2 regions of the Kribbella sp. NPDC023855 genome follow, and region 2 is predicted to be linked to the other one. Evidence: riboswitches for the same ligand, from Rfam matches in the RefSeq annotation. Region 2 holds a riboswitch; the other holds the start of a gene.
What was found. A riboswitch is a leader RNA that binds a small molecule or an ion and turns the genes downstream of it on or off. The one in region 2 is predicted to bind glycine.

Region 1 (7,178 bases), on a different contig from region 2:
GGTTGAGGTAGTCGACCGAGCGGCCCAGCGCGGCGAACCGGTCCCGGTCCGCGACCAGCAGCATGCTCGTCGCCGCGGGCTGCCAGCCGATCTTGTGCAGGTCGAGCGTCACCGAGTCGGCGGCCGGCAACTCGGCCAGCAGCGGCGCGAGCCGGTCGGAGAACAACGCGCCGAACCCGTACGCCGCGTCCACGTGCAGCCAGACGCCGCGTTCACGCGCCAAGGCGGCGATGTCCGCGATCGGGTCGATCGAGCCGTAGTCCGTCGTACCGGCGGTGGCGACCACGGCGACCGGCGTCCGGCCGGGCTTGTCGAGCTCGTCGGCCAGGATGTCGGGGCGCATCCGGAAGTCCGCGTCGCCCTGGATCGAGATGGCGGCGTCCTCGCCGAGGCCGAGCGCAGCACAGGCGCGCTGGACCGAGAAGTGCGCGAACTCGGAGCAGAACACGACCGGCTTCTCCAGACCGTGCAGGCCGTCGGCCCGTACGTCGATGCCGACGGCCGCGGCCGCGCTGTCGCGGGCGATCAGCAGCGCGAGCAGGTTGGAGATCGAGCCGCCGGGCGTGAGCACGCCGTCAGCGGTGGGACCGAACCCGGCCATGCCGGCCAGTGCCTGGACCACCCACTGCTCGATCGCGAGCGTCGCTGGACCGGAGTCGTAGGTGTCCATCGACGCGTTGCTCGCGGACGCCAGCGCATCGGCGTCAACGGCGACCTGGAGCACCGGCGGCTGCAGGTGGGCTGCCGCATGCGGGTGGCTGAGGTCGATCCCGTCCTGGTCGAGCAGGCCGGCGATGAGGTCCAGCGCGGCCGACTCGCCGACACCGGTCGACGGGACTCGCGGCGCGCCCAGCAAATCCGCCGTACGCCGCAACACGGTGGCCGGCGTACCAGCCGGCAGTGGGCCGCGGTGACGGTCGCTCACTGCCGAGGCCAAGGGCCAGCGGCGCCGGCCCTCCACCCCCGGGTCGCGATCGATCGGGCTGTGCAATGCGTCGACGGACGGCATCCAGCTTCTCCTGGGAAAGTTGTTGAGTAAGGCAGCCCTTACTTAGGTGGCCCTAACTTACTAACCTCGGAGCTGTGGGTGTCAACCGGGGTGCTGTGCGTGATGCGACACAACGACAGCCGCCGCCCCGGACCTGCCGGAGCGGCGGTGGTTGGAGAACGACTCAGCGACCGTAAGGGGTACGGGTCAGCGTGAAAGTCGCCACAGTGAGCTGCGTGATGGCGTCGCCGTCGCGGACGACGCGAAGCTTCTCGCCGGCGAAATAGCCGTCCCGGCCGCGATAGAGATCAGGGCCGAGCGGCGAGAAACGGCAGGACATCGCACCGGACAGCTGCAGGATGCCGCCGGCGACGGACATCGTCAGCGGAGTGTTGCCCCAGTACCAATGCCCGAGCAGTTCCTCGCCCTGCGCGAGCTCCGGCTCGGGCAGCCACTCAGGCGGCAACGGCGGCTCGTACGACGCCAGCGTGCGCATCAGGTCGAGCGGCACCGACGCACACTTCCCGTACGTCGCATTGCCCAACGTCACCGCCCCGATCCGCCGGACGCGGTCGACGAACAACCCGGCCAAGAAGCCAGGCATCGACCCGGTGTGCCCGACGAACAGGTGCGGGTCGTCGGCATGCAGCCGCAACCCCAGCCCGTACGACGCGGTCAGCGCCTCGCGTGGATCGGCAGCCACCGGAGCGGCCATCTCGTCGATGGTGTCCCGGTTGAGGATCTCGTACCCCGGATCTATCCAGAACGCGGCGTACTTCGCCAGGTCCTCGATCGTGCTCCACAACTGCCCGGCCGGAGCCATCGCCCCGGAGTCGTACGCGGGCTCCTGCTCGAGCCGCCCACTGAACGGATGCACCGAGAACCCCTGCGCGGCGGGCGCCACCGGGAAGTACGTCGTACGGCGCATCTCCAGCGGGTCGAGGATCCTCGACGCCACCAGCTCCATCCAGGAGGCGCCGCGCAACCGAGCGACGATCTCACCGAGCAACGCGTAGCCGAGGTTCGAGTAGTGGTGCCGCCGGTCGGGTTTGCCGGCTGCCTGCGACTCGTCCATCGCCTTGGTGAGCTCCTCGAACGAGACGCCCGGATTGCGTTCCCACCAAGGGCCTTCGGGCTCCGCGTTCATCCCGCCCGAGTGCGCCAGCAGTTGCCGGACGGTCAGGTCGCCGAACGCCACCCCCGGAAGATGCTTGCCCACGGCATCGTTCAGCGCGAGCAAGCCGTCGTCGCGGCACTGCATGATCAGTACCGCGGTCATCGTCTTCGTGATCGACCCGATCCGGTACTGCACGTCCGGCCCGGGTGCCAGCCCTTGCCCATCCGCGAACTGACCGCGCGACCCGGTCCACACCAGTGCGCCGTCCTGCAGCACACCGGCGTTGATCGAGGGCAACCGCCACTCACTCTGGGCTGCCGCGACCTCGGCGTACAGGGCCGCGGCAGTGTCAGGGCGAAGCGTCACTCAAAGGCCTCCGGGGAAGGGCAGGAGCAGATCAGGTTGCGGTCGCCGTAGGCGCCGTCGATCCGGCGGACCGGCGGCCAGTACTTCGTGGTGCGGTCGACCGACTGCGGGAACGCGGCCTCTTCGCGGGTGTACGCGTGCTCCCACTTGTCGTTGATCACCGACGACGCGGTGTGCGGCGCGTTCACCAACGGGTTGTCGCCGGCCGGCCACTCCCCCGCCGCGACCCGGTCGACCTCGTGCCGGATCGCGATCATCGCGTCGCAGAACCGGTCCAGCTCACCCAGGTCCTCGGACTCGGTCGGCTCGACCATCAGCGTGCCCGCGACCGGGAACGACATCGTCGGCGCGTGGAAGCCGTAGTCGATCAGCCGCTTCGCGACGTCGTCGACGGTGATCCCGGTCTCCTTGGTCATCGGCCGCAGATCCAGGATGCACTCGTGCGCGACCAGCCCGTTCTCGCCGGTGTAGAGCACCGGGAACACGCCCTCGAGCCGCTTGGCCACGTAGTTCGCGGTCAGTACGGCGGCCTTCGTCGCCGAGGTCAGCCCTTCGGCGCCCATCATCCGGATGTAGGCCCAGGAGATGGCCAGCACGCCGGCCGACCCGAACGGCGCCGCGCTGATCGGGCCGACACCCGACTCGGGACCGGCCTGGTCGAGCAGCGGGTGGTTCGGCAGGTACGGCGCCAGGTGCTCGGCGACCGCGACCGGGCCGACACCCGGCCCACCGCCACCGTGCGGGATGCAGAACGTCTTGTGCAGGTTCAGGTGGCTCACGTCGCCGCCGAACTCACCGGGCTTGGCCAGGCCGAGCAGCGCGTTCAGGTTCGCGCCGTCGACGTACACCTGGCCGCCGTGGTCGTGCACGATCTGGCAGACCTCGGTGACGCTCTCCTCGTACACGCCGTGCGTGGACGGGTAGGTGATCATGATGGCCGCGAGCTTCTCGGCGTGCTCGTCGGCCTTGGCCCGCAGGTCGTCCAGGTCGATCGTGCCGTCGTCGTTGCCCTTGACAACGACAACCTTCATCCCGGCCATCACCGCGGAGGCGGCGTTGGTGCCGTGCGCGCTCGCCGGGATCAGGCAGACGTTGCGGTCTTCGTTCCCCTGGGCCCGGTGGTAGCCGCGGATCGCGAGCAGACCGGCGAGTTCACCCTGCGAGCCCGCGTTCGGCTGGATCGAGACCTTCGCATAGCCGGTCACCTCGGCCAGCCAGCGCTCCAGCTGGCCGATCAGCTTCACGTACCCGGCGGCGTCCTCGATCGGCGCCAGCGGGTGCATGTCGGCGAACTCCGGCCAGGTGACCGCCTCCATCTCGGTGGTCGCGTTCAGCTTCATCGTGCAGGAGCCGAGCGGGATCATGCCGCGGTCGAGCGCGTAGTCGTAGTCCGACAGCTTGCGCAGGTAACGCAGCATCGCCGTTTCGGACCGGTGCGTGTTGAAGACGGGGTGCGTCAGGTACTCCGACGTCCTGAGGACCGTCTCGGGCAGGCTGCCGCCGCCGAAGGTTGCGTCGTACGTGACTCCGAAGGCGCGGCAGACCCGGCCGAGCGCGGTGGCGTCGGTCTTCTCGTCGCAGGAGATACCGACATGGTCCGCGTCGACGAGCCGTAGCCAGATGCCGTTCTGGCGGGCGTTGTCCACCACGTCGGCCGCCCGGCCGGGCACGCGAGCGAGCACGGTGTCGAAGAACTGCTCGTGCACGACCTCGACGCCACCGGCCTTGAGGGACGCGGCGAGGCTGTCCGCGTTGCGGTGCACACGGTCGGCGATCGCCTTCAACCCGTCGGGGCCGTGGTAGACGGCGTACATCGAGGCGACGACGGCCAGCAGCACCTGCGCAGTACAGATGTTGGAGGTCGCCTTCTCGCGGCGGATGTGCTGCTCGCGAGTCTGCAACGCCAGCCGGTACGCCGGTGCGCCGTCCGCGTCGACCGAGACGCCCACCAGCCGGCCCGGCAGCGAGCGCTCGAGACCGGAACGCACGGACATGAACCCCGCGTGCGGGCCGCCGTAGAACAGCGGGACACCGAAGCGCTGGGACGAGCCGATGACGATGTCGGCCCCGGCCTCACCCGGCGCCTCGAGCAGCGTCAGGGCGAGCAGGTCGGAGGCGACGGCGACGAGGGTCTCGCGCTCGTGGGCCGCGGCGATCAGCGGCTTCAGGTCGCGGACGACACCACCGGACCCGGGGTACTGGACGAGGAAGCCGAAGAAGTCGCCCTCGGGCAGCCCGTCGGTCGTGTCGGCAACGACGACCTCGATACCGAGCGCCTCGGCCCGGGTCTCGACCACGGCGATGGTCTGCGCGAAGCAGTCGGCGTCGACCAGGAAGCGGTTGCTCTTGCTCTTGCGGTTCGAGCGGTGCGCCAGGGTCATCGCCTCAGCGGCCGCGGTGCCCTCGTCGAGCAGCGACGCGTTCGCGGTCGGCAAGCCGGTCAGGTCCGACACCACGGTCTGGAAGTTGAGCAGCGCTTCGAGGCGACCCTGGGAGATCTCCGGCTGGTACGGCGTGTAGGCCGTGTACCAGGCCGGGTTCTCGACCAGGCGGCGGACGATCACCGACGGGGTGAACGTGCCGTAGTACCCCTGACCGATCATCGAGGTGGCGACGGTGTTGCGCGCGGCGAGCTGGCGCAGCTCGGTGAGCGCGTCGACCTCGGAGGCCGGCTCGGGCAGCCGGAGCGGCTCGGTCGAGCGGATCGAGGCCGGTACGGCGGCATCCACCAGCGCGTCGACATCGGCGTACCCGAGGGTCTGCACCATCCGGGCGACCTCGTCCGGGCGCGGGCCGATGTGCCGGTCGGCGAACACCGCCGAGACCGGCGACTGGGGCGTGGGGGTGAAGGAGGAATCTGACGCAGTCATTGAAGAGGCTCCGATGCTGACAATTGCCGGTGGCCTCCCCCTCTGTCACGCAGCGCACGCTTCAGAGTCGCCTAAGGCACTCGGTCCATGGGCCTGAGAGGTTCCGGGGAGGAATTGCCCCTTCGGCGCCCAGCCAGACAACTTTGCTGGGACTCTCCCGAGTGCTGTGTACGGCTGTGGTCGAGCGTACCTCAGCCGGTCATCCGGGCGCGGCGACGGGCAGCCAGCTCGTCGTTCGCGTGCGCCTGGTCGGTCTCGCCGTGCGCGTCGAGCCGCTCGGTCGGCAGCTCCGACAGCGAGCCCTCGACCTCCCGCCAGACGCCGCCGAGCGCGATCCCGAAGACCCCCTGGCCGCCGGCCAGCAGATCGATCACCTCGTCCGGCGAGGTGCACATGTAGACCGAGGCGCCGTCGCTCATCAGCGTGATCTGGGTCAGGTCATCGATGCCACGCTTGCTCAGGTGGGCGATGGCACTGCGGATCTGCTGCAGCGAGATGCCCGCGTCGAGCAGCCGCTTGATCACTTTGAGCAACAGCACGTCGCGGAAACCGTAGAGCCGCTGGGTGCCGGAACCGGTGGCCGGACGCACGGACGGCGAAACCAGTCCGGTCCTGGCCCAGTAGTCCAGCTGGCGGTAGGTGATCCCCGCCGCGGCGCACGCGGTCGGGCCGCGGAAACCGACGTCGTCGGGCATCGGCGACAGGTCGTCGTCGAACAGCAAACCCTGGACGCCGGCGCTGGCGGCCGCCTCGGCGTGTGCTTCGGACGTCGACTGCGCCGTCAGATCAGTGTCGCCGGTGCGTGTCACGCCTGAGCCTCCCTGGGTACCGACTGGAACGGATCACATCCGTGGAGTTACAACACCCCACAACTCCTTCAAGGTAAGCCGCCACCCAGGCCCGGTCAACGACAACCGCCCCGAGCCGGAGGCGTGTCGCGCCACCGGCACGAATCGTTACCTGTCCGGCCTTGTACCAGGCAGGTTCAAATCGGGTCAGCTCTTGTCGAAGTCCTCGGGGGTGACCTGGTCGAGGAACTCGCGGAAGCGTTCGACCTCTTCCTCCTCGACCACCTCCTCGTCCTCGTTCTCGCTCTCCGGGACCGGGATACCGGCCTCGGCCAGGATCTCCTCGGTGCAGAAGACAGGGGTGCCGGTCCGCAGCGCCAGCGCGATCGAGTCGGACGGGCGGGCAGAGATCTCGGTCTTGTCGTCGAAGACCAGGATCGCCTCGAAGACGCCGTCGGTCAGGTTGACGATCCGGACCTGGCTCAGCGTGTGGCCGAGCACCCGGATGGTCTCGGCGAACAGGTCGTGGGTCAGCGGCCGGGGTGGCTCCATCCCCTGCTGGGCGAAAGCGATCGCGCTCGCTTCGGCCGCACCGATCCAGATCGGCAGGTACCGCTCGCCGCCGACCTCCCGGAGCAGCACGATCGGCTGACTCGAGGGCATCTCAACCCGGACTCCGACCACGTCGACTTCGCGCACACGTCCAGCCTACTCTGCACACCAGGCCGGGGCTGCCCCACCGGGGTCAGCGGGTGAGGCGGGAGCGGACCAGTGCCGCGTGCAACCGAACCGCGAGCGCCGCGAGCTCCAGTGTCTTGTCCTCGCGCCGTGGCTGGACCACCTGCTCGATCAGGCCCACCTCACGATCGGCCGCCGCCCGGAACGGTCGCAGGTGGCGCGGCTCCACGCCGTACTGCGCGAACTCGGCCGCTGCCTTGGCGATCAGGATCGCGTCGCCGTCGTAATGGTTGCCGCGGGCCACCACGAGGTTGTGGCTCTCCAGTTGTTCGAGCAGCTCGGCGGTGATGCCCGCCGCTTCGCGCAACTCG
Region 2 (7,178 bases):
AGCGTCGCCAGTTCAGCTCCGACTGCTCCTTCAAGCGGTTCGACCAGGGCTTCAGCAAGAACCAGGGCTGGGAAGTCCAGCTCAAGCCGTCAGTCCTGGGCAACGCCAGCTCGAGCAGCGTCGACCCGTACTGACCACCTCAGCCGAAGGTTTGAGGTGGGGCTCAGCGGCGGAGTTTGCCGAGTAGGACCAGCAGGGTGTCCGCGAGGGTGGGCGGCTTGGGCTGGTCCGGCGGTCCAGTCGGCGTAGCGGTGGGCGTGACCGTCGGCGGCGGGCTCGGCGTACCGGGTGTGCTGGGCGGCTGACCCGGGTCGGTCGGCCGCGGGACGGGCGGGGTTTTAGTTGCTGGAGGCATTGAAGGGTTGCGGCGCTCGACCACTCCCGGTGTCGGCTCCGGAGTCGGTGGCTCTGAAAGTAGCGAGGTGGTCGCCGACGGACGCCCGTCGCCCGGCCCACTCGTCGCCGGCGGCTGCCCCGGCTGCCCGTTCTCGTCCAGCGGCCCGGTGGACAGCGGCGGTGACGACGGCGTCGGCGTCCTCTCCTGAGGAATCGCGGGCAACGTCTCCGCGGCCTCACTTGGTGGAGGCGGCCCAGTCACCGGCTTGGCAGCCTCGACCCCAGCACCACCCGGCAAGGGAATCACCGGCGCCCGTGGCCCACCCACCAAGGCGACCACCAGCAAAACGGCACACACCCCCACCGGCACGACGACGGCAACAACAACACGGCGGGACATCCTCACAAGACCCGAACCGTACCGTTCAAAGGGCTGTTTGAAACACCCCTTCGACACATCTTTCTCGCCAGTACCGGAGATTTCTGGCACCCTGACCGCCATGTCATCTCTGGTGTTGCTGCATGGGCTTGGCGGGACCGGGCGGGTCTGGGACGAGTGGGCTCAGCCTCGGGTGGCGCCGGACTTGCCGGGGCACGGGCGGGCGGGGGCGTTGTCGCGGTACACGTTCGAGTCGATGGCGGCCGCGGTTGCCGAGGTTCTGCCGGTACGCCGGGAGCTGGTCGTCGTCGGACACTCGTTGGGTGGAGTGATCGCACTCGAGCTGGCCAGTGGCCGGTACGGCGTACAGGTGGACCGGGTGATTGCCCTCGGGGTGAAGGTTTCGTGGTCGGTCGACGAGCTCGCCAAGGCGGCCGCTTTGGCGCAGAAACCGATCGCGTGGTTCGAGACCAGGGACGAAGCGGCTGCGCGGTACCTCAAGGTCTCAGGGCTGCAAGGGCTGGTCGATCCCGCGAGTGAGGCGGTGGACAGCGGGCTGCTGGAGGTCGGCGGACGCTGGCGGCTCGCGATGGATCCGGCCACCTTCGGGGTCGGTGCGCCGAAGATGGCCGAGCTGATCGCGGCGAGCCAGGCGGACGTCGTACTGGCGCGGGGCGAGCTCGACCCGATGAACACCGACGCCGAGCTGGCCGCGCTGCACGATCAGGTCGTCACGCTGCCCGGCCTCGGCCACAGCGCGCACGTGGAGGATCCGTCAGCACTCGATCACGTTCACGGCCAAGCCGCCTCGTGACGTCTCCTTGTACTTGATCTTCATGTCCGCACCGGTCTCGCGCATCGTCTTGATCACCTTGTCCAGCGAGACGACGTGCACGCCGTCGCCGTGCATCGCCATCCGGGCCGCGTTGATCGCCTTCATCGACGCCATCGCGTTGCGCTCGATACACGGAATCTGAACCAGTCCGCCGACCGGGTCGCAGGTCAGCCCGAGGTTGTGCTCCATCGCGATCTCGGCCGCGTTCTCGACCTGTTCCGGCGTACCACCCAGTACTTCGCACAGCCCGGCGGCGGCCATCGAGCAGGCCGAGCCGACCTCGCCCTGGCAACCGACCTCGGCGCCCGAGATGGACGCGTTCTCCTTGTACAGAACGCCGATCGCCGCGGCCGCGAGCAGGAACCGGACCACACCGTCTTCCGTTGCCCCGGGCACGAATCGACGGTAGTACAGCAGCACCGCGGGAATGATGCCCGCGGCACCATTCGTCGGCGCGGTGACGATCCGGCCGCCGGACGCGTTCTGTTCGTTGACCGCGAGCGCGAACAGGTTGACCCAGTCCATCACCTTCAGCGGATCGACCGACCACTTGTCGCCGCTCAGCTTCTGGTGCAGCGCGTGGGCGCGCCGCGGGACCTTCAGCCCGCCGGGCAGCGTCCCCTCGGTCTCGCAGCCCTCCTCGACGCAGTCCTGCATCACCTGCCAGATGTGCAGCAGGCCGGCGCGGATCTCGTCCTCGGTCCGCCAGGCCAGCTCGTTGGCGAGCATCACCTCGCTGATCGGCAGGCCCGACTCACGGCACCGGTCGAGCAGCTCGGCGCCGGACAGGAACGGGTACTTGAGCGGCGTACGGTCCGCGACGATCCGGTCACCGGCCGCCGCGTTCTCGTCCACGACGAACCCGCCGCCGACGGAGTAGTAGGTGCGCTCCCGCAGTACGGCGCCGTCGGCCGCGCGGGCCAGGAACGTCATCCCGTTCGGGTGGTAGGGCAGCGCCTTGCGGCGGTGCATGACGAGCTGGCTGTTCTCGTCGAACGGGATCTCCCGCTGCCCGGCGAGCCGCAGTACGCCGGCCGCGCGGATCGCGGCGACCCGGCTCTCGACGGAGCGGGTGTCGACGGTCTCGGGGTCCTCACCCTCCAGACCGAGGATGACCGCCTTGTTGCTGCCGTGCCCGTGGCCGGTCGCCCCGAGCGAACCGAACAGTTGCGACTCGACGGCCGCCGTACGGTCGAGCAGTCCGTCCTCGGCCAGGCCGAGAGCGAACGTCCGGGCGGCTCGCATCGGTCCCACGGTGTGGGAGCTCGACGGACCGATCCCGATACTGAACAGGTCGAACACGCTGATCGCCATGCTGGAGGCCTCCTGGTCGCCATTGACCGATTGGTATGCCTCCCCGCTCTGTCAGGCAGGTCTGCCTTCCAGAGGTGCCTCGCCCGCACGGTGAAGGTGCCTGAGAGATTCTTGGGGAGAGTTGCTCCTACGGCGCCCGGGTCCAGCCCGGGTCTCTCCCGCACGGGTTCATGCGGCTGTTTCTTTGCTCGCCGCGACGGTACGGCGCCCCCACCACACACGTCAATCCGACGGTGGACCCAACTCCCCCATCCGATGGATCTGTTCCGTCCCGCACCGGACAACTGTTGAGCCATGACACGAACCACGCCCGCGGCCGCCGCGGAGGCTCGCCGCGCAGCCGCTACCACGGAGCTTCGCCTGATCCCGTGGTGGATGGGGTGGGTGGGGTGGGGGGCGGTTGGGTGGGGTGTGGGGTATGGGGTGGTTCGGGTTTGGTTTGTGGTGGGGCATGCGCCGGTGTGGGAGTTGCCGTCGGATTTGCTGGTGCCGGGGTGGGTTTCGGTGGCGGGGTGTTTGGTGAGTGTGGCTGCGGCTGTTGGTCTGATGCTCCGGCCGAGGTCGCGGATGGGGATTGGGGTGGCGTGGGCGCTGGCTGCCGGGTGGGTTGCCAGTTGCGCGCTCGTGCTGCTCGACGTCGTTGGCGGGTTGCTGCCCGGGCTGGGCATTCCGTTCGACGTCGCCGGGATGATGAGCCGGCTGGGTGGCTTGACCGGCGCGGTCCTGCTGGCCGGTACTGCGCTGGCCAAGCAGCGACAACTCAATCCCGAGTGCCTGAGGTGCATCGGGCTGCCCAAGCTGCTCACCACACCACGCTGGACCGTGATCGCCGGGTGGGTGGCCGTCGGAGGTTGCACAGTACGGCTGGCTGCTCAAGCTGCGGTCGGGCTCGACGCCACGCCGTACCGGACCGGCGTCTCGATGGTCCTCTTCGAAGGCGGCTTCCTGCTCGCCGGTACTGCGCTCCCGCTCCTGCTGGTGACCCGCTTCGGACGAGTCTTTCCGCGCTGGATGCTGCTCCTGCCCGGCGCGGCCCTCGGCACCGGCATCACGGCGTACTTCGGAGTCGGGCTGGTCCAGATGATCGTCGCCGGCATCCAGGGCGAAGCCGTATACGCCGGAACCTCGCTGCCCGCCAGCTTCTTCTGGATCGCCGTCCCCGCATACCTCGTCTGGGGCGCGGGGCTGGCCGTCGCGACCGCCGGCTACTTCCTCCGCACTCGCAAGCCCTGCAAAGGCTGCGAGCGTTAGGACAGCCGGCCGGTGCGCTTCGCCCAGATCTCGAAGAACCAGGTGAACAGGGGTGGGATGCTCGCGGCGAGGGCTGCCAGCGTGACCGGGATGTTCCAGCGCAGCGGCTTGCGCACGACGGCGACCGTGATCACGTAGGCGATAAAGATGCCGCCGTGGATCGGGCCGAAGATCTGCACGCCGATCTCGTTGTCGGACAGCACGTACTTGAACAGCATCCCGATCAGCAGGCCGGTCCACGAGATCGCCTCGGCGATCGCCACGGCGCGGAACACCGTTGCGTACTTCGATCCGGCCGGAGCTTCTACAGCGACAGTCGTCTCAGTCATCAGACCAGTGACCCTAACAAGTCCCCCAAACCCGCCGGGGGTTCGGTCAAGGGTTGCCCCGGATGTGCCTGGGAAGCCGTTTACCGAGGATCAGAAGGGTCCCCAACGGCAAAGGATCCCTTGTGACTACCAGACCTGGACGACCGCTCACGACCACCGCGTTAGGTGTGGTCGCGGGCGTCGCGCTGGCCGGCTTGGCCGCAGTACCGGCGAGCGCAGTACCGGCAGGCGCAGTACCGGCGGCTCGACCGACCGCCAAGACACCGGCTGCCCTCCAGTGGACCGACTGCGAGGTGAAGCCCAAAGAGGACCCCGCGCTCGTGGCGGGCTCGAAGTGCGCCACCCTGCAACTCCCGGTGGACTGGAACCGGCCCGACGGACCTACGTTCGGCCTGGCCATTGCCCGCCGTACTGCGCAAGACCCGGCCGCTCGCGTCGGCACCCTCTTCTTCGGTCCCGGCGGTCCCGGCGACTCGGGCGTCGACCGGATCCGGACCGGGATGGATCGCTTCAGCGACACGATCCAGGACCGCTTCGACATCGTCAGCTTCGATCCGCGCGGGATCGCGCGCAGCAACCCGATCGTCTGCTCGGCCCCGCTGCTGGTGAAGCAGCCCTCGCCGCTGATCACCAGCCGGGCGCAGTTCGCGGAAACGATCCGCTACAACCGTGAACTGGCGAAGGACTGCCGCGCCCACACCGGACCCTTGTACGACCACGTCGACACCCTGCAGACCGTGCGGGACGTCGACGCGATCCGCGCGGCGCTGGGTGAGTCGAAGCTGACTTTCCACGGCAGCTCGTACGGCACCCTGCTGGGTCAGCAGTACGCCGAGCGGTACCCACATCGCCTGCGCGCCCTGGTCCTGGAGAGCGTCTTCGACCACGGCGACACGACGACCGGTGACTGGCTCGACAAGCAGGCCGCGACGGTTCAGGACTCGTTCACCGAGTTCGTGAAGTGGTGCAACGAGACGACCACCTGCTCGCTGCACGGGCGCGACATTCAAGCGCTGTGGGCCGACCTGGTCGCAAGGGCCGGTCGCGGTGAGCTACCGGATCCGCGGCAGCCGAAGCTGACGGCGACGCCGTTCACCCTGACGTTCGGTGCGTTCCGGATGCTGTACGGCCCGAGGTGGCCGGACCTCGCCGACATGCTGAAGCAACTCGAAGTGAGCGAGCCGCCGACCGCTGAGCCGCCGGTACCGACCGGGCTGGCCCAGAACCCGCTGGTCCCGTTCTGCCGCGACTTCAGCCTGCCGGTCCGCACGTACGACGAATACGCCGCTCACCTGCGCCGGATCGCCCGGAACACCCCAGACGTGAAGATCCCGCCGACGTTGATCGCCGTGACCAACTGCCTGGGCCTGCCGAAGGCGCCGAACCCGCAGCAGGACGTGCGGGTGCACCTGAAGACACCGGCGCTGCTGCTGAACTCGCTGCACGACCCCGCCACCGGCTACAGCTCGGCCCAGAGCGTGGCCCGCCAGCTCGGGCGGCACGGCGTACTGGTGACTTACGAAGGCTGGGGCCATGGCAGCTACGACGCAAGCCCCTGCACCCTGCAGACGGTCGACGACTACCTGGTCGCGCTGAAGGTGCCCGCCCGCGGCACCACCTGCGCCGCCGTCCCACCGACCGACTGACCCGCCGACTGGCTGAGGCTGAGCTGGTTCAGACGGAGACGAGGTTGGCTTCCTGGACGCGTTTCAGGGAGCTACCTCGGTAGGCCTCGGCCGAGAGCTCGGGCAGTCGCGCGCAGGCGAGCTCGAGTGCTTCGGCCTGGGTCCGGCAGCCGTCGACGAACCAGTAGGGATCGTCGGGCTGCGGATCTTCCGCGTCATCGATGTCGGCGTACCAGGAGCGGTCCCCGGCGCACATGCAGCGCACCACCCGCACTCGCAGGTTCATCGAAATCCCCCCGTGCTGTTGTGCCCTGGGATCCCCCCCGGGTTCCCAGTCGGGGCCAGCTCGGCCGGTGCGCAGCCGCGGCCCCCCACTACCGCGCACCGGGCCGAGATTGACCCTCCCCCGCTCGTTACATCGTGCTGGGCCGACGAATGTTACTGCTTGTGACCAGCTTATTTTAAGTGGTTGCTTGACTACTCTGAGTGGCTGTTGAGAAGTCTCTTCAGCTCGGGAGCTGGGCGCGGGTCCAGGCCTCGAGTCCGTCGGTGGTGATCGGCAACGCCTCGGTGAGGATCTCGAGCCGATCGGAGTGCACCACGACGTTGTCCTCGATCCGGATGCCGATACCGCGCAACTCCGGCGGGACCGTCTCGTCGTGCGGGTGGAAGTAAAGGCCCGGCTCGACAGCCAGCGCCATCCCGGCCTCCAGATCCCCGGCGAGGTACCGCTCCGGACGCGCTGCGTCACAGTCGTGGACGTCGAGCCCGATGTAGTGGCCGAGCCCGCAGACGACGTACCGGCGGTGCTGCTGCCCGTCCGGCCCGAGCGCCTCGTCCAGCGACACGTCGAGCACGCCCCAGTCCCGCAGCCCCTCGATCAGCACCCGCATCGCTTCGTACTGGAAGGCCCGGTACGGCGCGCCGGCGCGAACCTCCGCGAGCGCGGCGACCTGAGCCTTGTGCACCAGGTCGTGCACCTGCCGCTGCGCCGGGGTGTACTCGCCCGTCACCGGGAAGGTCCGGGTCACGTCGGCGGTGTAGAGCGTGCGGGTCTCCACACCGGCGTCGAGCAGGATGACATCCCCCTCGCGCACGGCTCCGTCGTT

Region 1: linked by a shared signal. The riboswitch ahead of gcvP (aminomethyl-transferring glycine dehydrogenase) and the one ahead of AB0F51_RS14595 (L-serine ammonia-lyase) in region 2 are both predicted to bind glycine.

The regions. Positions count from the first base shown of each region.
Region 1 is NZ_JBFAAA010000001.1:501,141-508,318, reverse strand. Features, by position in the region: gene AB0F51_RS02300 (pyridoxal-dependent decarboxylase) at 1-1,009, opposite strand, end outside; gene AB0F51_RS02295 (serine hydrolase domain-containing protein) at 1,173-2,471, opposite strand; gene gcvP (aminomethyl-transferring glycine dehydrogenase) at 2,468-5,341, opposite strand; glycine riboswitch at 5,413-5,511, opposite strand; gene AB0F51_RS02285 (MerR family transcriptional regulator) at 5,533-6,063, opposite strand; gene AB0F51_RS02280 (bifunctional nuclease family protein) at 6,337-6,828, opposite strand; gene AB0F51_RS02275 (MerR family transcriptional regulator) at 6,875-7,178, opposite strand, start outside.
Region 2 is NZ_JBFAAA010000003.1:778,387-785,564, forward strand. Features, by position in the region: gene AB0F51_RS14580 (hypothetical protein) at 1-134, shown strand, start outside; gene AB0F51_RS14585 (hypothetical protein) at 164-736, opposite strand; gene AB0F51_RS14590 (alpha/beta fold hydrolase) at 837-1,529, shown strand; gene AB0F51_RS14595 (L-serine ammonia-lyase) at 1,491-2,864, opposite strand; glycine riboswitch at 2,943-3,035, opposite strand; gene AB0F51_RS14600 (hypothetical protein) at 3,432-4,115, shown strand; gene AB0F51_RS14605 (DUF3817 domain-containing protein) at 4,112-4,444, opposite strand; gene AB0F51_RS14610 (alpha/beta hydrolase) at 4,567-6,090, shown strand; gene AB0F51_RS14615 (hypothetical protein) at 6,119-6,355, opposite strand; gene AB0F51_RS14620 (aminopeptidase P family protein) at 6,576-7,178, opposite strand, start outside.